Regions from separate parts of the Paenibacillus sp. FSL K6-2393 genome, predicted to be linked through region 1. Evidence: predicted binding sites of a transcription regulator. Region 1 holds the regulator's gene; each other region holds the start of a gene.

Region 1 (8,394 bases):
CTGGGCGTTGTCATTCAGATCCTTCGCAGTCCCTCTAAGGCGGATATGGATAACTCGGGGAGTATATCTGCTCAAGAAGCGATGTGGCTAGGTATTGCCCTGTCTCTGGATGCGTTTGGAGCAGGATTGGGAGCGGCACTTCTGGGATTCCCTACACTATGGACAGCACTCATTATTGCACTGTTTAGTGGGGCGTTTCTGTCACTCGGCATGAAGGTTGGCCTACGATTCTCAGCTCTGCGCTGGATGCGAAGACTGTCTGTATTGCCAGCGCTATTGTTAATGATTATGGGAATAATGAAGCTGTTATGAGGTGAAACGATGAATATAGGCTTAACCGGCGGGATCGCGACAGGCAAAAGCAGTGTTTCCGCCTATCTCGCCAGTAAGGGAGCGTTGCTCATCGATGCAGACGTTATTGCCCGGGAAGTTATGATGCCCGGGCATCCCGTGTTGGCCGCCGCTGTTAAGCGGTTTGGACAAGCCATACTGAACGAAGATGGAACACTGGATCGGAAAAAGCTTGGAAGTATTGTTTTTCAACAACCCGAGGAACGAAAGGCACTGGAGGCTATTACACATCCGGCGATTCGAAGAGAGATGCGTGAACGGGCTGCTGCATACGAATTGCAACATCCGGATAAACTTGTGGTGTCAGATATTCCTTTGCTCTATGAATCAGGTCTGGAAGATGGTTTCGAGGAAGTCATGGTTGTATATGTTCCAAGGTCGATCCAACGAGATCGCTTGATGAGTCGGGATGGAATGACTGCAGCACAGGCTGAGGCACGAATGGATGTTCAGATGGATATTGAGCGCAAAAAACAGCTGGCAGACATTGTCATTGATAACAGCGGCTTATGGTCTGCGACGGAGCAGCAAATTGACTCATATCTACAGCGTAAGGGTTTGTTATGAGAGTATTACGCAAGAAACGTGTACTGCTGTTGATGTTTGTGTCCTTTGTACTGGTATTATTTCTGAATACAAACTGGATGGCATGGTTCTATCCCATTCATTATAAGGAAGAGATTCGTACCCAATCTCAGAGCTATGAGGTTGATCCGTTTCTGATTGCTTCCATTATCAAGGTGGAGACCAATTTCAAGACAAGCAAGGAATCCAAACGAGGAGCCATTGGGCTCATGCAACTGATGCCAGACACGGCCAACTGGATACTGGAACAAGCCAAAATTCCCGACACTTCGCTGGAGGAATTAAAGCACGAGCCTGAACGCAATATTCAGTTAGGTACATGGTATCTGCGAAATCTGTCCGATCAATTCGATGGCAATGAAGCAGTTATGATCGCTGCCTATAATGCGGGTCCAGGCAAAGTGAACAGTTGGCTTAGAGATGGTGTATGGGATGGCTCGTTTGATACGGTGAAAGATATTCCGTTTGGTGAAACGCGTCACTATGTACAAAGAGTCATTTACTATTATAATCAGTATGTAAAGATCTATAATACGTTCTAAGTATATAAGTAGAAGCACAGAGCAGGCCGGTTATTCACCGGCCGCTCCATGCTCCTCTTGTAGCGTATTACGATGCAGATATTATTGGTATTGACCTGCCAATTGCTGTTCTGCAATTGTTACCAGACGCTTCGTGATGTATCCACCGATCGAACCGTTCTCGTAAGAAGTCATGTTACCTTGGTATCCGTCTTGTGGGATGCTGATTCCGAGTTCTTGAGCAACTTCGTATTTCAGTTGTTCGAGGGCTGCGGAAGCTCTAGTTACCACCAGGTTGTTGGAGTTACCGTTGCTTTGTGCCATTGCTGTTCACCTCCTCGCGGGTTGGTAAAAGTATTATGTGTCGGCAATGCGTTTTTCATTACAAAATCAGTACAGGGAATATGTGGTAAAAAGTAAAACGTGGGAAGTGATCTGATTTGAAGTGTCCTTATTGCGGTTATATGGGTACCAAAGTGCTTGATTCGCGTCCGGCCAACGAAGCAAAATCCATTCGTCGTCGCCGTGAGTGTGAGCAGTGTGCCCGAAGATTTACAACGTTTGAGATGATTGAAGAGACTCCACTGATTGTTATTAAGAAAGATGGCAGTCGTGAAGAGTTCAGCCGGGATAAAATTCTCCGCGGGCTTATTCGTGCCTGTGAGAAACGTCCAGTCTCCGTAGAGACCCTGGAAATGATGGTATCTGAAGTGGAGAAATCTCTGCGTAATACAGCTGATGCTGAAGTTGAGAGTCGCCAGATTGGCGAGCTATTGATGGAACAATTGTTTCCGGTCGATGAAGTGGCGTATGTCCGTTTTGCGTCGGTATACCGCCAGTTCAAAGATATCAATATGTTCATGAAAGAACTGAAATCCCTGTTGTCCAAAGACGATCTGGAGGATTAGTGAAGTGGGTAAAGGGAGAAGAGCAGTCTGGAGTTCCAGTCCGTATGTGCCAGTGAAATCGGTTGTTCTTCTCCAAACACTTTGGATCATGAAAAAGTGATTGACAGCGAAAGCTGGATTTTATATGATATAGGAGTCGCCTGTGGAACGTAGCAGTGTTGGACAAGTTATCTATTTCATATCCTGGGGCCTTAGCTCAGCTGGGAGAGCGCATCGCTGGCAGCGATGAGGTCAGGGGTTCGATCCCCCTAGGCTCCATAATCAAGAACGCCATCACATTATTGCGATGGCGTTTTTTTTGTGGTGAAATAAATCAGAACATTTATTAATGAAGTAGAATTTTGGACTTGGGGTCGAGCTTGGGGACGAATATTCTAGATGCAAAAATCGAGGGTTTAAAGTCCTGATCGTAGAGTTGTCAAAAAAGTACAGTTTGAAAACAAGGAGACCCTTCCGGCTGGATATTGTCCAACCGGAGGGGTTTGTATTTTTCTGTATACGCTTTCACTTAGCCAGATATTCAACGAACCTTACAAAGATCGTGGCTACTTCGGCGCGGGTGGCGTTGGCTTTGGGAGCAAAAAAGTTGTCCGGCTTGCCTAATACGATGCCGATGTCCCGCAGTGCCTGAACGGCCTCCAATGCCCAAGAGCTGATCTCACTCTCGTCCGCGAAGGACTTTGAGTGGCTTTCAGGTATCTCATAGCCCTTGTACTTCATGTAGTTGTACAGGATCACCAGCATCTGCTCGCGCGTCATCGGTGAATTGGGGTCAAACAGGTCTGCGTTTGTACCATTGACTATGCCTTTTTCGGCTGCCCACTCGGCTGCCGCCGTGTACCACTGTCCGTCCGTCACGTCGTTAAAGCGGGAACTCGTATAGCTGGAGAGGTTTATGTTCTCAAGATTGGCCAGTACCTGCACGAACATTGCACGCGTCATTGCGGTGCCTGGTGAGAACGTTGTGGACGTCGTGCCGTTGAAAAGATCGTATGTGTAGGCGAAATTTATATCGTTGTAGAACCAGTCGTCCATGTTGGCATCCCTGAAAGGATTGCCCGATATCACGAGGAGGCCCAGTGGGGTGGCGTCATCAAACGCCAGCTCCGTAGCCTCACGGATGTTCAGCGAGATGCCGTTGTCTAAGCCAACTCTTGCGCCACTCGGTCCTACCACAACCGCTCCGCCGCTCCGTATCTTCGATCCGCCGTGGATATCCACACGGTTGCCATTGGGCAGGTTCACATGCGCGTCTTTGCCACCTACTGTAACCGTACCGTCGCTCGCGATCGTCGAGCCGCCCGAAATGGTCACTGTGCTGTCGCCGCCGGGTAGTGTCACTTCGGCGCTCTTGTCTGCCGGAATGGTTACCTTACCGTTTGAGTCTATCGTTGTGCCTTCGGGCACCTTAATCTTCGTCCCGCCTTTGGTTGCAATCTCGCCGCCGCCGGGGAGGGTGGTGTTGCCGTTTTTGTCTGTGACCGCGGGTTTATCCTTCGGTGTATTCACTGTGTAGGTCGACTTTGGCGTTCCAGCGTCTGTCCCGGTGGCCGTATTGACAGTGTTGCCCGTATTACCGATGTTGCCGGTATTTCCGGTGTTGCCCGTATTGCCGCCAGAATCAGGCACAGTGGGGTTCGTCGTCTTCATCGGCGTCGTCGTCGCACTGATCTCCGCGCCGTCGCCCTTTGCGTTCACCGCGATGATGGTGAAGCTGTAGCCTTGACCGTTTGTCAGGTTCTTGAAGGTATATTTGGTCTCCGCCGCATCCAGTGTGACCGGCGTTACGTTGCCATACCATACCTTGTAGCCCAATATCGGACTGCCACCGTCGTCAGCAGGAGCAGTCCAGCTCAATGTGACCTGTCCGTCACCCGCTGTCGCCTTGAAGCCGCTCGGAGCACCGGGCACGACCGGTTTTCTCTGCGCGAACATCCAATCAAAGACATCTGTGTAGTCATTGTTCCAAGCCGGCAAGTTAGAGGACTGCGCCGTAGGAGCTATACTCCAAGTTCCCATAGTGATCTGATTGTAAAGAACCGCTGCTTCCACTTCATGTGCTATATAATCAGCCATAACAGGTGTATTGGCAGGATTAGGCCTCAGATTCGGCTGATCAAATTGATTGTAGGGCCACGTAAGAGCCTCATTACTCTCAAAGCGTGAAGCCCTTGCGTTGATCATTTTCGGCATATTGTTATTGATGAAGTTATTGAGGTTAGTCTGGTAGCCTCCAACATTATGAGCATTTACAAACATCCAATAGGCCAGGTTGTTGTGAGCGTCATTGTCCTTAGCGTTCGGTGAACCACTTACCGGGGCCATAGGTGCAGCGGCAGCGAAGAAGCCAGGATAGCTGTTAACTAAGTTGTTGGTATACTGGCCGCCCCAGGAGAAGCCCGCCGCGTAAACACGGTTAGGGTCTACTTCGGCGCTCGCAATCAAGGCGTCTATGACCTTCTTAACATTCTCTGTTGAGGGAACAGATACGCCATTATAGGAAATATTCAGTACATGGCTGGCGTACTTATCGGGATTTTGCTCCATCTTTTTCATTAGAGCGACTGAGCCGTTGGCGGATTTCATGGCCGCTTTTTGGTCTGTCGCAGCGTTTGTGCCGCCGCGTGACATGCCGTGAGTATAAACATACAGTGGCAATCCTTTCATCACCTTACCATCATCATCCCTGTGAAGGTAGAGCGAACGATTGACCGAATTGTCCGTGAAAGTAGTGAACTTATCGAGGATTGGATTCACAACCTTTTCCTGTTCAAAAACCACGTTGTGAAGCGGATTTCCTTCTGTCAGTACAATCTCTCCGTTTTGGACAATGGTGTAAACCTGCTTTGTCGAGTTACTGCTGCCATCCAGCGTTGTATTGCCGCCGCTCTCTGAATAAAACTCAGACTCAACGACGATGTAACGACCGCTCTCCAGTCCGTCCTGATAATCGGGTGAATTGCTAACCTGCCCCACATAGCCGCGTACCTTTGGCTCGTCATTAGCGTATACCCTAGTGATCTTGCGCGTCCCTTCAAAGGTCACCGCTTCGCCGTTCAGAGTCGTGTTCCTAGCTGACAAAGTAAACAAGCCCGGATTAAGCTCGGAGCCTAACGCAGCCTTCCCCTCGCCTAAGTCAATGATGACAGCCGTTGTGTATTCGCCACTGGCGAAGTTGTCATTCCATACGATAAAGGGGAGTATCCCCGCGTCCGGATCATTTTTGAATGTCACATGAATGGTATGGTCTGTTTCAATATTCGTAAAGGTATACGTGCCAGCAGATAGAGTTACGATCTCGCCGTCTACCGTTACAGTATCCACAACTTTGCCGTAATCGGGGGTAAACGTAATTTCTTTGTTAGAGCCTCGATCTATTCTCAGAACATCGCCGGGTGGGTTCAACGTTATTCGGCCCCCCGGACCTGCAGTTGCGGTGATTGATAATCTGTTATCCACTTCATTGGCTAAGGTGAGCTGCAGGCTGTCTGTAAATGAAACAGAGCTGGTATAAGCCGCGTCCGGATCTCCGAAACTGGAAACGACTTCATAGCGGTCACCGCCCTTTTCCGTTGAGTTATTAATGTAAACCTCAAAGGTAAGCATTCCCTCCTGTAAGATCAAATTTCTTTTGGGTATTCTCATCTCCACGATATATCCTGTTTCCGTGATCTGGGTCCATGCAGCTCTGCCTGGAGCGGCCTGCCCTGAAAACACACCCGTCGCGCTGACGCGCCATTGGTTTGAGCCTGAGGTTCCGGTGCCAACATAAAACTCCAGACTGTCGTATCGGTGATCTCCACCGGCTCCCTGATATAGATTACTGTCTTGTACAACTACGCGGGCATACAGATAGTCATGATCCCAAAGGATTCTGGCTGTGCCCGTGGCATGGGGTCTTGGGTCGGTGGGCACAGTGCTTTTGTTGATGTGATGCTCCATTGTTTGGCTCCAGAGTGGGTCGTTTGACCCGAGTTCGGGAGTTCCAAAAATGGCGGTGGGTGTTTCATTCGCTTCTGCGTTCTCGATGTTGTCAGTAGCGGCGGCATAGCTGGTAGGCAATAGCGACGCCACCATTACCAAGCAACAGAGGAACGCGAGCATTCTGCTAAATCGTTTTGGCATAAATGAAAATCCTCCTTATTTTTCGATCGGGTGCGCCCACGGCTTACCGCATCGATTTCGGACACGTTGTCCATATGACAAGCGCCCAACTATATATATTAAGTTTATCAGGGGTTCAATCCTTTAATTTACACATAAACCATACGTAAACATCTAGAACGGCAGAGATGCCGTTTTATTGTTTTGATAATCTTGTACGCATCTGTGCATGTAGATTGCTTCATATCAATAGTGTTGCAGTCTGCATTCATTTCAAATTGCAATAAAAAAATCCACCTTATTAACAAGAAACTACATTGAATTAGAAGTGTTGAAGACGTAATATGAGGAGAAATGTAAGCGCATTCATTTCAGGGTGTTTCTTTAGCTCCTTGAAACGAGGTGGTCTTGTTTTAAAGATGAAATAAGGATTACGTGCTTTTGAATATTAAACGAGGGGAAGAATGCTATGCGAAAGCGGATTTCAATCATAATGTTAGCTTTTCTTTTGACCTTTAGTAGCTGTTTTAGTCTTGTCCTGCCATTTAGCAATCAAGCTTCAGCGGACACAATAACACCAACGATGTTGGCACATTATCCATTGCTTGAGGATGTACAGGATATATCAGGTAATGAAAAGCATGGAACGGCCGTAGGAAATATTACGTACACCGATGGTCTCACTCTACCTGGGGGAACAGATAGTAATACGAACTACGTTCAGCTTCCTACGGGTTTGTTTGATCATCAAGAAAATACAACGATTTCTGTATGGATCAAGAGCAACACGGGGAGTGGGAACTACTCCGCATTATTCTACGGTACGCCAGCAGCTGGCAATAACTTGCCAACGAATTACTGGATGTTTAATCCATCGAATCCAAGTGGGGATTTTAAGTCCGTATTTACAGATCGCAATAATGTTGACCAGCCTTGGACGACTGAGGTAGGCGTATCAGGCACTTCTACGTTGCAGTACGAAGGTCTATGGGTCCACTATACGACGGTCATTACAGAACGATCTATTACAGGATACATTAACGGTGCTAGTATCGGCACGGCCGCCAAAGAGAAAACAACAGCAAGCTTTGGTACGGATTTGCAAGCTTACATCGGTCGCTCCAATTATTTGGGGGATGCTACTTTTGCGGGCAGCTTTCAAGATTTAAGAATTTATGGAGAAGCACTCAATAGTGAGGATATCGCTGTAGTATATGAACAATCATTGAATGAAAAGCAAGTACAACAAGGCAAAATAGAGCTAACGTTAGGTGATGTATCGGCTGTTACCGAATCTCTTGAACTTCCTTCTACAGATAAGTATGGTGCATTGATATCATGGACTTCCAGTGATGAAAGTGCGATAAGTCCAACCGGGGAAGTGTTTTTACGAGAGATGGAGCAACAAGTGACGCTAACTGCAACCATTTCTTTAGGTGGAAGCCAGGCAACGAAGGAGTTCATTGTTACCTTACTACCTAAGAGTGACTCTATGGAGCAGATTACCGTTCAAGAAAAGATGCTAAAAGATGATCTTATTCTTCATTACAACATGAAAACGACCGAAGAAGTAGACGGTCAACTCGTACTGAAGGATGTTGCCAACAAGGCAGTTACATTTGACGGAATATTTAGAAATCCAAACAATGGACAATTCATTTCAAACAGTGAGGTTGGCTTTGTTTCCTTCAATGGTGGAAGCTCTACATCGAATAGTGGACATATTGAGATTCCTAAGGGCTCCAATGGACTAGATCTACTACACGGTCTGAATGAGATTACAGTATCTTCAATCGTGAACTGGACGAATGATGGTACGAATCGTTGGATCTTCGGTTTGGGGACGGTATTAACACCGGAAACGAACAAATATTTCTTCATAACGCCACGTCACGGTAGCGGATCAGGTAATATGATTGCTACAG
Region 2 (8,394 bases), 4.3 Mb from region 1:
TTTACAGCATACTGAGCTGTATTGTAACGATGGTTCGAGTGGCTAGTGTTGCACTGACATCAATCAAACGTTGATTCCGACTGCCGCGGAAGGGAAGGGAGACATCACGCTCCGCTTCAACGTATCGCCCGTCAATAATCACATCACACAACTGGGCAAGCTCCGCTCTCGCAGGGTCGGTAATCAGTTCTTCATATTCAAATCCCGTGTAGGCCCATACCGTCAGATCAGGACGTGCAGCTCGGAGCTGCTGGACCCAAGACGTACATTCTGCTGCCGAGAAAAAGGGATCACCACCACACAACGTAACGCCATCCAGCAATGGATGGCTCGTCACTTCATGCAGAATCTGCTGCTGCCGCTCCTCTGTAAAGGGCTCACCCGCTCGAAAGCTCCACGAATCCGGACTGAAGCAGCCTGGACAGGCGTGACGACATCCGCTGATGAACAACACAGCACGCAGGCCTGTCCCTTCATTCACCGATTCCGGGATGTAACCATATAGATTCACCGGTGCTTCACCCGATCCCGCACTTCGGCTTGCTTCGCAGCATTGAAGCGTACTTTGTAATCTCCGGTTAGATAGCCAGTTACGCGGCGTAACCGCTGGAAGTGCACATGGTTCTCGTGGGCTTCACAGCCTGGGCATACATCCCCAATGACGCCTTCATAACCACATGCAGGGCAGCGATCAATCGGATGATTAATAGAGAAATAACCGATATCCTGCGCCAGTGCATACTGCACAATTCGCAGGAAAGCTGCGGTGTTGGCCCGAACGTTTCCGTCAAGCTCCACATAGGAGATTGCACCCGCGTTACATAAAGTGTGGAACGGGGCCTCCAGTTCAATCTTCCGATAAGCTGGAAGAGTGTGGTATACCGGGATATGGAATGAGTTCGTATAATACTCACGATCATTAACCCCGGCAATGAGGCCGTATCGTTCTCTGTCGATCTTCGTGAATTTGCCGGACAAGCCTTCAGCAGGTGTGGCAAACAGGGTGATATTCAGGTTATGCTGCTCGCTCATCCGGTCACAGAACTCTCTCATGGTCCGAATAATGTTGAGCGCTTCGTGGTGTACATGTGGGTCCTGCCCATGATGGCGCCCATAGAGAGCTGTCATACATTCCGCAAGACCGATAAAACCAAGAGATAATGTTCCATGCTTTAATAGATCGGCAACCGCCTCGTTCGGGCCAAGCTGTTCTCCACCTTCCCATACACCCTCCCGCATCATGAAGTCCGATGCTTTGGCAGGCTGTGCTGTCTGAATTCGGTAGCGATGCAGCAGGCCGGAAGTGGCATTATGCATAACCGACTCCAAAGCAGTGTAGAATCCCGCACGGTCAGCGACAGCTCTGGCACCTTGGCAGATGCCAAACCGGATGCCGAGTTTCACGAGGTTAATGGTGTTGAAGGACAGATTACCTTTGCCACTTTGACGATTGCGACCAAACCGGTCAGCCAGTGTACGTGTGCGGCATCCCATAGTTGCGATGATCGTATCCGGATCTTCCGGATGATAGAAAGGCAGATTGAACGAAGCATCAACATTGACAAAGTTGGGATACATCCGCCGGGATGAACAGGTGACTGCGAGGCGGAACAAATCATAGTTTGGCTCTCCATGAGCCTGATTGATCCCCTGTTTACATTGGAAAATATGTTGAGGGAACACGGGAGTCTCCCCGTTGCCCAGGCCACGGATGGTTGCTTCGAGCAATGAACGCGATACCAACCTTCCTTCCGCTGAAGTACATAATCCATAGTTCAGTGAAGTGAATGGAATCTGACCACCTGCCCGGCTGCTCATTGTATTCAAGTTATGAATCAGTGATTCAGCAGCTTGTCCTGTCTCCAGCTCAGTCTCTTCATAGGCGAAGGCATATGCGCGCGGGCACTGATTTTTCGCTTCGATGCTGTCCAGATAAAGCAGTTCATCCTCAAGCAGGGCATGCTCACCAAAGAGGCGTTGCCCTTTGCGATAATGTTTGCGGAACGATCGCTGTACATAAGGGGCCAAATCCCAGTCAATTTTATTGGCCGATACACCGCCATATTGACTGTTCTGCTGGGATTGGAAGATGATCGCAACCAGGGCCATTGCAGACATGATCGTCTGAGGTGTGCGAACCGATCCGTTGCCTGTATTAAAACCCGCAGCAAGGAGACGGTCAAACGGGATAAAGATGCAGTTGGTCGTTCCAAGTGCATACTGATCCAGATCGTGTACATACAGATCCCCATTCTCCACAGCTTGGGCAAGCTCTTCTGGCAACACATGACGCAGAGCATGCCACTTGGCGGTCTCCGAACCGAGCCTGCTCATCTTACCGCTGAAGGAGTCCCCGTTCAGATTTGCATTTTCCCTCAGCGTATCGGCGTCTTCTGCGCCAATAATGCGTCTTCCCAGGTCGGATAATAGATCGGATGCCGGTGGAGTGGCATACTCAAGCATGTTCATGTAAGGTTCCTCCTAAAATGATTTGGTTATCATTTAATTCACGTTAAATACTATATGTAGATTCGTATTATCCATTTATAAACTATATGTGGTTTTTTGGGTGTGATAATGGTCACACAACGTAGTGGGCAAAGTGGACTTTCCTTTAATTGCTGCGGATAAAGGTTTCCAAAGTCTGAGTAGAAGCGTATAATTTCTAGTTATCTTGCAAGGATAATATTCGAAGTTGGACAAGATGGACTTTAATCAAGCTGAAAAGGCGATTTGCAGTACATTTTCAGTCTTTAACTATCAGTTCAAGACCTGCTTTTGTCCGAAAACGGGCTATCGGCAGGCAGTATGATTCTCTTTTACTTCTACGGTGTTAATCATATAAGTATAGATTGTGACAGCTATTCGGATTCTTGATGAGCCCTTGTACGTGATTAACATTCTGATATACAGATTAGAAAGTGCAGCTAAGACAAAAGGGGTGGATCATGGGGACGGCAGAAGGCATTACGAGAGGCTTCTATGAAGATATAAAGGAAGCTGCGGCCCATATCGTAGACGTATTAAGCGGTATATTGAAGGTCAATACCATCTTTGTTGCCACGAATGACGGTGTGACCAATGTCATTTTGGAGGCCTTTAATCGTACGGAAGAGTTAGTTGTTAAAGGCAGTGCACTTCCTTTTACGGATTCATATTGCAGCCTGGTATTAAGAGACAACGGTAGTGTTCTTACGATCCCGGATACATGTGAACATCCGATGACACGATCCATGGGCGTTACGAGCGGACTTGGCAATCGCTTCTTCGTGGGCGTGCCTATTATGAGAAGATCGGGCGAAACATTTGGTACCATATGTCTAATGGATGATCCTGGTTATGTGATCAGCGAAACCGATATGAAGACACTGAAGGCGATGGCTGTATTCCTGGGCTATGTTGTCGATTTGGAAAGCACGTTGCATGTTCAGGAGCGGAAATTGAGTGATTCGGAACAAATGCAAGAACAGCTCCAGGCAGAGAAAGAACGTGCCGAATCTGAGGCCATGACCAAAACACAGATGTTGAAATTGATGAGTCACGAGATTCGCAATCCCTTGAATGGTATTTTGGGACTGACAGATCTGATGCGCACACCGGATATGCCAGAGGAGCAGTCCGAATATGTGAACATGATTGAGACAAGCGGCAATATTCTGCTTTCCTTGCTGAATAATATGATGAATTTCAACATTAATGAAGCAGGTAAAACGGTTATACATGATGATCCGTTTGATCTGGTAGGCACCATTGAGAATACCGTGTATCTCTATGCCGGCATTGCGACGGGCAAGAACATTGAGCTGGGATTAAATCTCGAACTGAATGTATCACAAGTGTTCGTTGGTGATGAAGTCAAGATCGGACAGTTGCTTGCACACGTCATTCAGTATGCTCTCGATTCAACGCGTGAAGGTTCCGTTCTGATCACAGCAGTGGTGAACGGAGAAGAATTGGAGGAGACTGGTACACTTCAGCTCAAGGTGAAGTACACGGGTCAGATGTTATCGGAGAAGAAGACACAAACCTTTAACAGCCAAGATGAAAATTTGAATATCCAAAAACTGATTGGAAGCAATCTGGGTTTAGCTGTAAGCCAGAATCTTGCCATTCTCATGCATGGCCGTATTCAGGTGAGCAGTGTGAAGGAAAATGAGACGGAATTCAATATCTCCCTTCCGTTGCGCAGATACTGGGAGTTACCTCAACTCGCAAGTATTCAGCAGCGGTTAAAAGGGAAAAAGGTGTTACTCGCCAAGGACCCTGACATTTTGCAAGGCGTCTCTTCCCTGATGCGTAGGTGGGAGATGGATGTACACATGACCTCGGGTTTAACATTAGCGCATGATTGGATCAAGGAAGGATTCATGCCTGATGTAGCCGTGGTGGATATGGGATTACTGGAAGGCGGAGCGGTTGATTTTGTACATGAACTGAAACAGCTACTGGAAAATCTGCCCGTCATTGTTCTTGTTCCTTATGGTATGCACATTGAATTGCATGAAGCAGAAGCCTTTGATGCTGTTCTGACAAAGCCAGTCAGACAAGCTGATCTGTTGAATGCATTGAGCATTACTTTGCCTTAAATCATGATCAGAGGATAAATCTTTATTCGGCGCACCTGTTATAGGTGCGCTTTTTTTCATTTTCCATTTTCTGAGCCAAAGCCCTTTTATTCCGAGCTGGTTACGTTACAATAGAAAGTGAACTTCATCTTTATAACCAACAGAGGAGGATGTACATTGGATTATCGCAGATTAGGTGGAAGCGGACTGAAAGTTAGCGAGATCAGCCTGGGAAGCTGGCTGACGTATGGAGGGTATGTGGAACGTGAGAATGCGGTGAAATCAATTGAAACTGCATTTGATGAAGGCATTAACTTTTTTGATACAGCCAATGTATATGAACGGGGTGCAGCAGAAGAACTGCTTGGGCAGACGCTCAAAGCTTATTCCCGTGACTCTTATGTACTTGCAACCAAAGTATTTGGCAAAATGGGTGATGGTCCGAATGACCAGGGGCTGTCTCGCAAACATATCAAGGAGCAATGTGAAGCCAGCTTGAAGCGCCTGGGCGTTGAATATGTGGATATCTATTACTGCCATCGTTATCATACCGAAACACCAATTGAAGAAACACTCCGGGCGCTGGATGATCTGGTACGTCAAGGCAAAGTGTTATATGTCGGCGTCAGCCAGTGGACTGCGGCTCAGATGGAAGCTGCGTTGGGTACAGCAGACCGTCTGCTCCTGGATCGTATCGTGGTCAATCAGCCGGTGTACAACATGTTTGACCGTTATATCGAAAATGAGATTATCCCGCTCGGCGAGCGTAAAGGCATAGGACAAGTCGTATACTCCCCGCTTGCTCAAGGTCTATTGACCGGGAAATATACGTCCGTTTCCGATATCCCAGAGAATAGCCGTGCGGCCAAGCTAGGATGGGACGAAGGAAAGATCAATGCGGATCGCATCGGGAAAGTTCGTCAACTGATTGAAGTGGCGGACAAGCTGGATCTGAAGGTTGGCCAACTGGCCCTTGCCTGGATTCTGCGCCAGAACAATGTATCCAGTGCACTTGTCGGGGCGAGTCGTCCCGAGCAGGTAAAAGAGAACGCGGCTGCATCTGGCGTGAAGCTGGATGCTGCCATTGTTGAGGAGATTGAGAGCATCCTTGCTTAATCTCCTGTCAGCACACAAGCTGAGATGATATGCACTGATCCATAAAGCAAGGGATGTCCTGTGTGCCTGAATAGGCGAACGAGACATCCCTTTTTTGGAGAACGTTGAAAGGTTAGCTTATTGAAAGGCAAGATCTTACTGTGTAAGAGGCAAGGAACGAAAATTTAAGGCACACACACGGTTACGCCCTGTATTCTTGGCTTCATATAAAGCACGGTCGGCCTGTTCGAAGAAGTCGTCATCGTCATGAGCATCACAATGATCCGGATACACGGCCACACCAATGGAGATGGTTAGACGTGTTGTGTGTCCGTCGGGCAGAGCAAAATGGTATTTCTCTACTGCCTGCCGGATAGATTCGGCGGTAGCCACGGCCTGACGGTGTCCACAGTCGAGCAAGAGAATGGCGAATTCTTCCCCACCGTTTCGTGACACGATATCAGCAGAACGTGCGTGCTCAACGAGCAGTTGTCCAAGTTGCTTCAGGACCGCATCACCGGCGGAATGACCAAAGGTGTCATTTACCTTTTTGAACCGGTCAATATCAATGGCAAGCAAGGAAAGCTTTTGTTGGTAATCCCGCGCACGATGGAGTTCCAGTTGAAGTGATTTTTCGAACTGTCGTCGATTGCTCAGGTTGGTAAGATGATCGGTAGATGCTCTTTTTTCCAATAGAAATAACATTTCATTGGATTTATTAATGAATTCTGCGATGAAATAGATAAATATTCCACCAGCAAAGGAAATGGTCATTTGTAACGGATATATCTTCATTAATGAATTCATGCTGTCTGTATTCAACATAAGGATGATAAAGATTAATGTTATGCCAAGCAGATTCATTGTAATTATTTTGGTCAGTCTGGACCAGGGAGCATAGGCGAAGTATACACCGGACAGTCCGATCAGAGTCATGACAAATCCTGCATCTATAGCAGAGGATGATAAGCCGAACATCAGAATACGAAGGACCGAGATCATGAGTCCAGTAACGACCGAAGCCACTCCTCCCAGATATACCGCTGCGGTGACGATGGCCAGATGCCGTAGATCTACAATCGTAGTCTCGTTCAGAGGGAAGGAATAGTTCATGAGTACTGTGCCATATATACCGAATAATAAGCCGCCGATCAACTGAACACGTAACGAGGGAAAAGGCAATCGGATACTATAGAACTTCGCGATGATCCCGGACACATACATAAACGTAATCATGACACAGATATTAATGAAAAAAGTGCTAAACAACCGACATTCCCCCTTTTTACGCACATCCCTATATTTTATCTGAAAAGTGGTGCTGTAGCGAACCATATTATCCCAAATTTATGAGGGGATTGCTGGGAAAGATGTTTTATTTGCATATACAGGATGTTAGAGTGATATTGACTTCAATATACAATGAGATTTATACTTAATCTAAATCAAAATTTATTCCTTCTTTTTGGGAAGACCATCATAAGTAGAAGATCAGTGTCTGATTTCATATAAAATGGATCAATAATAAAGGAGAAATGGTTGTGAGAACTTTAAATCTGACGATACAACGGCAAGCGGTATATGATGTGGTGCGTCATTCGGAGGATCACCCGACAGCTGCTGATGTCATGAATCGACTCGTGGAACAAGGATATAATCTGGCCTATGGTACGGTGTATAATTCTCTTCGTTATCTGACGGACAAAGAATTGATACGGGAACTTAAACTCGGAGAGACAGCAAGTAGGTACGATGCCCGTATGGATGATCATCAGCACATTATGTGTGAAGTGTGCGGCAAAGTGGACGAGGTGATGACGGAGGTTCCTCCACAATGGATGAAACAGGTAGCTGAAGAAACTGGATATGCAATCGATCATGCTCATGTGGTCTTTGGAGGTGTCTGCGGGGAATGCAGAAACAAACGGATCAAGTAAAAATAAAACTGCCTGGCCGTCGTTTACCCCTTAGGGTTAAACCCGCCTTGTCCGATGCAGCGCCCCTTATGGACAATTGTCCTGTTACACGGCGTGTTATTCTGATCAGCCCGATGCCGGGGCAGGTTCATGAACTGGTAAAGGCCTTAACGGATAGCTGCTTTGATGTACTGGTGTTCCATCGCTGGGAACCGGATCTGCATGAGCGTCTTGTCTTTGATCTGTTGATCTATGACCTATCTGTTGCCGGAACGATCGATGCATTTGCCGGCATTAGCAGCCGATTGAATCGTGAGGCTGAGCATACAACCCCTTGTCTGTATCTGGTCGGTGAGAAGATGATTGGCAGCGCGAGTGGACCGATGCTTCAGGAGGAATTGCTGGTGTGGCCTGCACGCCCGCAGGAAGCTCTATATCGGGTGCAGCGTATGATTGGCAACAGCCCTGCTCTGCCCAAACGTGGGTTTTTGCCTGAGGAAGGGCAGCGTATCGGATTTAAGGATCTGTGGCTTGATCGGGAACGGATGAGTGTGCAGCGCGATAATAATCGGATTCATCTGACCAAGACCGAGTATGATCTGTTACTCAAGCTGATTGATGCCAAAGGTGCAGTCATTTCCCGTGAGGAGATGCTCAGCGATATTTGGGAGACAGACTTTACGGGTGGAAGTAATGTGGTTGATGTTCATATCAAAAGCTTGCGCAAAAAATTGGGCGATAACGCATCTTCGCCGCAATATATCGTAACAGTAAGAGGAGTGGGCTACCGCCTGGCGGATTAGTCCGCTTTTTTTTGC
Region 3 (8,394 bases), 150 kb from region 1:
GAATGGATGATTTACCACCTAGCGCTACATATAGAATGGACTCTGCTTCCTGATCTGTATGCCATAGCTGATAACCGCTAACGGGTAGAGGACCGCCGTATACGACGTTACGATCACCCGCTGAGAAAACAATCTCTTGATTCTCTCCGTGTTGTATCACATCTTGTGCCCGGTCGGCAGCAACAGGCGTGGCGGTAATCCACAACAGATTGTCAGCCGGATTGAAGACGGGTCGGAGATGAAGTGGATCAACTGATAAAGCTGGTATTGTGGACAAATCAGTTATGCTGGCAGAGGTCTGTTTGGAATCAGCCTCCAGCAGGTTCAGGAACTCTGACGGTAGTACATCTCCGTTCGTAGCATCAATATAAAGTGCAGGATGGTTAGGTTGTTCCACTTTCCAATAAGCAAGCAGGGGAAGAGCATAACCAAGATGAAGCTCTCCTCCACCAGCAAGTAATGCCTCAAGGTTCACATGTTGTCGATCCAAAGCTTGTCCAAGAAGTTCATTGTTATATGGTGACTGTTTTCCATGACCATATTCACTAAGCATCAACTGACCCTGCTCTGTGACTGTAATAATCATATATCCGATAGGTTTGCCTTCAAACTCAGCTTGCACGAGCCAGCTATGTGTACCCGGCCCCAGAGGGTAGAAGTCCAGATCGGCGTTCTTCCAATTTGCTTCGGCGTTAGATGTACCAAGTGTAACAGCTTGTTGCTCTGCAAACCGTTGTACAGCAGCGGGAGCTAGCTTTTCATTCTGAATGACATGATGTTCGGGACTATATTCTGTTGATGATACGGGGGATAGTGAAGACGTTTTTTGTTCCTCTGCATTGGCTATCGACCAGAAAGAGAATAGGGCAAGACAACTGAGCAAGCCCAAGGTTATACAGGTTGTTTTCCGAGCGTTGTTCCAACATGTATGAAAGAATCGTTTCAAATTTACACCTACTTTTCATTTATCCGTTACCTGAGCGGGTCCTAGTTTCATTCTAGGGGACAGGCTATGCAAAGGTTGCCGCAACCTGTCGGGCAGCCAATCATGAATAAACACTACTTTTGCCAGCATTTGCAGGAAAAGTAGTGTCTTCGTCTATCTTAAGTGAAACATGCCGCTGCTAATGGCAGTCACTTTTACTTTGGGTTCATATTGCCAGATCATCTCGGTCCGGCGTGTCTCATACTGCAGTTTCATAGCTTCACGATCTATTACCGCCTGTTTTGCTTTCTCTTCTTCGGCATCTGTCTCGGAGTCGATCGGTACTGTGGCTTCTGCCGCCAGTTCTACATCTGCTCCAATGGGTTTAGCGTTAGTTATATCCAGAACTTTTTTCAGTGGTGCAGGTGGCGTGCGGTCAGATTGGACATTCTCCGTGTCTGAGGTTATGTTACCTGGTGATTCTACCTCAGGCGTATCTTCTCGGAGTACCGCTTCATAGTAGGTGTCCAACACGTCCAGCTCCAGATCAAGCCGCTCTTGGGCTTTCTCTGCCCAGCTATAATCGAGTTCCAGCAAGCGGTTTGTCAAATGAGATTCCAAAGCAGCTCCGGCATCAAGTAACGAAACTTTAGCTGTCTGTACATGCATGTTCTCCGCAAGTCTCGGACTGAGATCACGTCGGTTCAGCTTGGTGCCGAATTTTTCTATAATTTCACCCGAGCGAAGGGAGATGCCGAGAAAATGCAATTCCTCCCGTTTCAAATCACAGGCGAATTCCACCTTGAAACACACACCAAGCCAAGGCTCATATACGGCTGGCGCTGTAGCGCGCAATTGCCGTTTGGCAGCCTGTTCGAACAGGTTTACGAAGGCACCGCCTTCACGGGCAGCGCCGAAAATCTGCTGCAGTCTGCGACTGCCGTACACCACTTCTTCACGTAATATTCGTCCTGGCCCCAGCTGTGGCAGCGATGGCGTAATACCGAAGTAACGGCCTAGAATAGTTTCTTTTGGTGGCTCGACTTGAGGACTGCCGTTGGCTACGCGATTCGTTCCATCAGGGTTAGTTACAACAGGAGGTGATGCTTGCGCAACTTTGGCTTCTGCTGCTTCAATGGCCTGCTGATAACTGTCAGGATCAAATATAAATGTAAAGGACATCGTCTCAGCGGGTGCTCCGGTTCGTTCCACGAACCCCCAATAATAGGGACGATTGGTCAACGCTTTGTCCGCCTCAGGCGAGAGTTTGACTGTAACATGGGCAGGGGAACGCTCCATAATCTGACAATCAAGTGCTTCCAGATAGGTGAGAACATAAGCCTGCACTTCATGGGGAGACATCGTCATGAGTTAGCTACCTCCTTTGCGAAGATCTAACAACCCGGATACGGCAGGGCCTTCATCGGCAACCTCGCGTTGAATGGAGTTCAGCGATTGTCCAAGTGAGTCCATTTTACGGCGAATATCTTCATCAGTTTGTGATTCCAACATGATTTTGTACAAACTTTTCTCAATAGATTCCTTCTTCTCCAGCCGTTCCAGAATGACATCCAGCCCGCCGATCACCATCTCAAACATATTGATCTTCTCATGCAGCAGATTCAGAATATGTTCCTCAATCGTTCCAGTCGTGGATAGGTTGAAAATGTTCACGTCATTTTGCTGTCCCAGCCGGTGTACCCGACCGATCCGCTGCTCTACCCGCATAGGGTTCCAAGGCAGATCAAAGTTGATCATATGATGGCAAAATTGCAAATTGATGCCTTCACCACCTGCTTCGGTTGCAATCATGGCCTGCACACGCCCACGGAAGAGATCCATCATCCAGTCTTTTTTGCCTCGATTCATGCCACCCCGATAGGGTACCGCCGTAAGCCCGTTGTTGCGGAAATAGTTTAGCAGATACTCCTGCGTGGCCCGGTATTCGGTGAAGATAATGACTTTTTCATTCATGTTCCGAATCAGTTCCATTGTTTTCTCGGCTTTGGTATTTTCCTTGATCGCTTTAATATGGGCAACGAGTTCCCAAATCTTGTCCCGAAGGGGAGAGTCCAGCGGAAGTTTCTTCGACAGATTAACCAGCGTCACGAATACAGCATCCCGACTGCTGCACACTTCACGCTGCAATGTAACAAGGGAGAGCATGCTGCTCAGATTGCCGCCAGCTTCCTGGTACTGGTCTTTAACAAAGGAAGTCACACCATCATAAAGCGCTTGTTCTTCAGGCGATAATTGCAGATTCACGTTGGAGACGTTCCGTTTGGTAAATTGAACGGGGCCTTCGCCGCGACGGTTACGAATCATGACTTTGGATAACTCGTTCTTAAGCTGTTCCTGATTTTTTGGTACCCGTTTGTCTACAACAAAGTTGGCCGCAAAGTCACCCTGACGACCCAGTTGACCGGGCTTCAGCAGGTTGATCAGATTGAACAATTCACTCATATCGTTCTGCACAGGTGTAGCTGTGAGCAGCAGACAATACTTTTTGCGCAATTTCAGCATGAATTGATAGTTGGTTGTTTTCTTGTTTTTGAGCTTATGTGCCTCGTCAATAATAATCATGTCGTAATCAGTATTCAGCAGCATATCTTTATGCGGGTCCCGTTTGGCTGTATCCATGGAAGCAACAACCACTTCATTCTGCCAGGAATAGGCCTTTTTCTGGGCAATCGCAGGGATGCCAAATTTCGAATTCAACTCCCGTACCCATTGCAGCACAAGAGATGCTGGCACGAGAATGAGTACCTTGGATACGAGACCTCGAACCATATATTCTTTCAGAATGAGACCGGCTTCAATGGTTTTGCCAAGACCCACCTCATCGGCGAGAATGGCCCGGCCTGACATTTCAAATAATACTCTGCGTGCAGTGTCCATCTGGTGAGGAAGTGGAGTAAGGCCTTGTAGATGTTTCAAACACTGGATCTCGTCAAAATTGGGAATCAGGTTGGTCTCTTCGGCTTGAATGCCCAGTTGGAAGAGTCGATAATCCCCCCAAGGACCTCCTTTATCCAGTCGTGATTCCAATTGATTAATCCAGCTTCGATCAAATTCCAACGGAACGGGCAGTTCGGCTACTGGTTGATTCATGTGGTGCGGGTTTTTCCGGTTCATTGTGCTTCCTCCCCTGCCATACGTGATGACGTTTTATTCGTAGGTAATAGTATGGACGAATGAGAGTCAGTTCATAACTATACAAGTTGAACTACAGTTTATTTGCACGAACACTACGATGACAGAACAACCTTCCAATCGCTGTTATCCCCAGATTTCTTTGATTCCCTTTTCTGGAGGGGAAATCCGGGGATAGCGTATGCTTTCGATGCAGCTTTCTTTCAGAAAGCTTTTAGGCGAACGCTTCGCTTTTTCAGGTTTTTTCTGTCCTCTCCGTTCTTGTGTAAAAAGTTTAGTTGAACCAATGTGAACTACAGTTTATTTACAAGAAGCTTGTCCGAGTATAGGGAGTCTATGAAGATGGACTGTGATAAAAGTCATATGGAAAATCAATATATGGTGTATTATACTGAATTTATATCACTATATGTGGTGTTTTATCATAATTTACTCTTATAGTGAAAATGTAGCGTTATTCGGGGAGGTTGAATGTAGCGATGAAATCAAACCAACGATCGCATCAATTAGAAGGACTTAGCGAAAAAATATTTCTGGACCGATACGCCTGGAAGGACGCTGATTCGAATCATGCCAAGGTCGGAGATGTGGTATTGGTATTAACGAAGGATGATCCCAAGTTCCCAACCAAGGAAGTGGGCGAAATCATAGAACGTCAGGGCCAGCTTGTACAAGTAAGGACTCGAAGTGGAGAGATGATCGAGACAAGTGTGGAGAAATTGACACTCAACATAGAAAAAACACCGGAAGAGATGTGGGACCGTCTTGCCAAAGCGATGGCTTCTGTCGAATCCACAGCCGATCAGCGGGCAACGTGGGAGTCCAAGTTCCGCTCCGTGTTGGAGGATTGGAAGTTAGTACCCGGAGGCCGAATTGCTGCGGGTGCGGGGGCAAGCGATGAGTTGACCCTCTTCAATTGTTATGTCATTCCATCTCCGCAAGACAGTCGGGGTGGCATCATGAGAACCTTGACCGAGATGACGGAGATTATGGCACGTGGGGGAGGCGTAGGCATTAATTTGTCCTCTTTGCGTCCTCGTCGGGCGGTGGTCAAAGGTGTCAACGGATCATCCAGCGGTTCCGTATCGTGGGGCGGATTGTTCAGTTATACGACTGGACTGATTGAACAGGGCGGAAGCCGCCGGGGTGCGCTCATGCTGATGATGAATGACTGGCATCCGGATGTGCTTGATTTTATTACCGTGAAACAAACGATGGGGCAGGTGACCAATGCAAATCTGTCTGTATGTGTGAGCAACGCATTTATGGAGGCTGTCAAGCAGGACGGAGATTGGGACTTGGTTTTCCCTGATACGAACGATCCGGACTACGACACCGAGTGGAACGGGGATATGCAGCAATGGAAAGCCGCAGGTCATTCGGTGGTGCACTATCGTACGCTGAAGGCTCGCGAAATCTGGCATACCATTATTGAATCAGCCTGGAAATCGGCAGAGCCTGGTGTGGTATTCATGGAGTACTATAACCAGATGTCCAACAGCTGGTATTTCAATCCGATCATCTGTACTAATCCTTGCGCGGAACAGGGTCTGCCTGCCTGGGGTGTATGTAATCTGTCAGCAATCAATTTGTCCAAATTCTACGATGAAACAAATCATGATGTGGCATGGGATGAACTGGCGGAAACCACTCGTATCTCGGCTAGATTTTTGGACAATGTCATCGATGCAACACCATATCATTTTGAGGAAAATAGACTGAATCAGCAGCGTGAACGCCGGGTTGGGCTTGGCACGATGGGATTGGCAGAGCTGATGATTAAGCTGCGTATACGATATGGCAGTCCTGAATCCCTTGAATTTCTGGATAAACTGTATGGATTCATGGCAAAGGAGGCCTACCTGGCATCGGCAGAGATTGCAGCAGAGAAGGGTGCTTTCCCAGCATTTGAAGCTGAACCGTACTTACAGAGTGGATTTATGAAAAACATGGTTGCGACATACCCTGAAGTGGGAGAGGCGATTCGTAAACAGGGCATTCGAAATGTCACACTGATCACACAGGCGCCAACGGGCAGTACAGGTACGATGGTGGGCACATCAACAGGTATTGAGCCGTATTTCGCCTTCAAGTATTTCCGTCAAAGCCGTCTAGGTTATGATGAACAGTTCGTACCGATTGCACAAGATTGGCTGGATGAACATCCGGGTGAAGCTTTACCCGACTATTATGTGACGGCGATGGATTTGTCGGCTGAGAATCATATCCGGGTGCAGGCCGCGATTCAGCAATGGGTGGATAGCTCCATCTCGAAGACGGCCAACTGTCCGGCTGATTTTACAGTGGAGGATACGGCAGAGCTATACGAACTGGCCTTCGACCTTGGCTGTAAAGGAGTAACGATATACCGCGACGGCAGCAGGGATGTGCAGGTGTTGTCCACGTCGAAGAAGGAAGAGACCAAGGCTGAAGATCAGAACACGGCGGAAGCTGAAGAGAAGACAGTCGTATCTGCCATAGAAAACCCGAATAATGCTGAAGTGCAGGCAAGTGATGGGACTTCCAATAGCCAGGACGGTGTTAGTACGCATTCTTCCGAGCAAACCCCTTCCTCTTCTACAGTGCTGGATAAACAATACAGAAGCCGTCCTCAAGTACTGCGCGGTGCGACATACAAAATCAATACGCCATTTGGCATGGCTTACATTACGATCAATGATCTGGAGGGAACGCCGGGTGAGATCTTCCTGAACGTGGGCAAAGCGGGATCGGACGTGTTTGCCATGGCTGAGGCACTCGGTCGAGTGTGCTCTCTGTTCCTGCGATACGGAGATCATGGGCACAAGGTTGAACTGTTGATCAAACATCTCAAGGGAATCGGTGGTTCGGGTGCGATTGGCTTCGGGGCCAACCGGGTGGAATCGATTGCTGATGCAGTTGCCAAAGCATTGGAAAGTCATGTACAAAGCGATGTGCAGGGGAACGAACCTGAAGCATTAATAGAACAGAATCAAGTGGAGAGCACGTATCCAAAAGTGGAGGATCAGAAAACCTTTAACGAATCGAGAGATTTATGTCCTTCATGCGGCTCGGCATCCCTGATGAATGTGGAAGGATGCAAAACATGCAGCAGCTGTGGGTACAGTAAATGCAATTAAATATCTCTTGAAAAAAAGAGAAAAAGAAAGGCATTCCTGACTCCATCATGAAGTCAGAAATGCCTTTTTGTCATTTAGCTAATTAACACCAATCCTGGCATCGATCTGCAAGAGATTGCAATTCATTAAATAAAACGCCAGCATGGTAGCCGTCGCACACGGCATGATGTAACTGAACGGATAAGGGAAGATATACTTTATCGTTCTGTTGAACATATTTCCCCATCGTGAAAATAGGTAACAAGTAGGTTCCCTCATTGAAAATATTCAGATTAAATCCCGTAAAGTTCACCCAGGGAATACTGGAAACGGGAAATGTATTCGGTGGTTCATTGGGTTTGGCAACAAATTGTTTGTGATCTTTGTAATTCTTCATATCTTCCAGATAACGATTGTGGAACGTCCCGAAATCTTCATGGAATGCTGTCCAGATCGTTGAGAAACTCTTGTCGTCCTCATGAAAAATCGTATAACTCGGAGACATTTCGTCCCAGTAGCCCAATTTCCCCTCGGCATCAAAACAGGTTCGAAATTCCCTGTGTGCATTGACGACCGTAGAGATCATGTGAATAAGAGCGGGATAGAACTTCAATCCAATAAGCTTGAGTTTAGCAATCAATAGCGTGATATCCAGATTAGCAGTTATGCTGTAGGTACATCTGACCTGATTCAAGTAGTGGTCAAAGTATGGCTTTCGATCCCACTGATCTAACACGATTGAATTAAACATAAGTTATAACCTCCTAAATTTGAATAATGCCTTCATTTAGGAGGTATATTTGACTGATTTGACCATATCCTATCACATTCCCAGTATCGTATTTTAGAAATTGACCATCTCAGTATAACATGATACTGAATGTGTCGCTTATAGCGAAATCCTCTGCAAAACGCTTTTTCAACCTGCTTCTTTACTTTATAATTAAAATTGTCTTTATAACGAAGAAGAGAGGGGATTAGATGCGTCAGCCGATAGAAGAACCCATATTTTATTCTTATCCTGGAATGGTAGCGGTGGTGACTTCACGTCATGAGGGAGTCCAGAATGTGATGGCGTCCGGATGGCATACATACATCGGATCATCACCAGGCGTATATGGCATCTCCCTTCGTAAGGAAACATACTCCTATGAACTCATCGAGAAGAGCGGCGTATTCGGTGTTCATTTCCTGCCAGGTCATCGATCGGAGTGGATT

Evidence for each region. The regulator NrdR, encoded in region 1, represses ribonucleotide reductase genes. The targets are predictions, from matches to a motif close to AACACNATATATNGTGTT.
Region 2: the regulator NrdR is predicted to act here: its motif matches at 2,516-2,533, upstream of MHI14_RS02165 (anaerobic ribonucleoside triphosphate reductase).
Region 3: the regulator NrdR is predicted to act here: its motif matches at 4,480-4,497, upstream of MHI14_RS20575 (adenosylcobalamin-dependent ribonucleoside-diphosphate reductase).

What each region holds. Positions count from the first base shown of each region.
Region 1 covers NZ_JBBOCU010000001.1:4,832,598-4,840,991, reverse strand. Annotated here, with positions in the region: gene MHI14_RS21305 (manganese efflux pump) at 1-312, shown strand, start outside; gene coaE (dephospho-CoA kinase) at 322-918, shown strand; gene MHI14_RS21295 (lytic transglycosylase domain-containing protein) at 915-1,478, shown strand; gene MHI14_RS21290 (alpha/beta-type small acid-soluble spore protein) at 1,560-1,781, opposite strand; gene nrdR (transcriptional regulator NrdR) at 1,898-2,365, shown strand; tRNA gene MHI14_RS21280 (tRNA-Ala) at 2,551-2,623, shown strand; gene MHI14_RS21275 (S-layer homology domain-containing protein) at 2,870-6,490, opposite strand; gene MHI14_RS21270 (immunoglobulin-like domain-containing protein) at 6,978-8,394, shown strand, end outside.
Region 2 covers NZ_JBBOCU010000001.1:488,113-496,506, forward strand. Annotated here, with positions in the region: gene nrdG (anaerobic ribonucleoside-triphosphate reductase activating protein) at 2-511, opposite strand; gene MHI14_RS02165 (anaerobic ribonucleoside triphosphate reductase) at 508-2,469, opposite strand; gene MHI14_RS02170 (ATP-binding response regulator) at 2,949-4,586, shown strand; gene MHI14_RS02175 (aldo/keto reductase family protein) at 4,743-5,681, shown strand; gene MHI14_RS02180 (GGDEF domain-containing protein) at 5,817-6,929, opposite strand; gene MHI14_RS02185 (Fur family transcriptional regulator) at 7,202-7,597, shown strand; gene MHI14_RS02190 (winged helix-turn-helix transcriptional regulator) at 7,573-8,379, shown strand.
Region 3 covers NZ_JBBOCU010000001.1:4,680,563-4,688,956, reverse strand. Annotated here, with positions in the region: gene MHI14_RS20590 (hypothetical protein) at 1-889, opposite strand, end outside; gene MHI14_RS20585 (YqhG family protein) at 1,100-2,293, opposite strand; gene MHI14_RS20580 (DEAD/DEAH box helicase) at 2,297-4,060, opposite strand; gene MHI14_RS20575 (adenosylcobalamin-dependent ribonucleoside-diphosphate reductase) at 4,558-7,197, shown strand; gene catA (type A chloramphenicol O-acetyltransferase) at 7,280-7,927, opposite strand; gene MHI14_RS20565 (flavin reductase family protein) at 8,158-8,394, shown strand, end outside.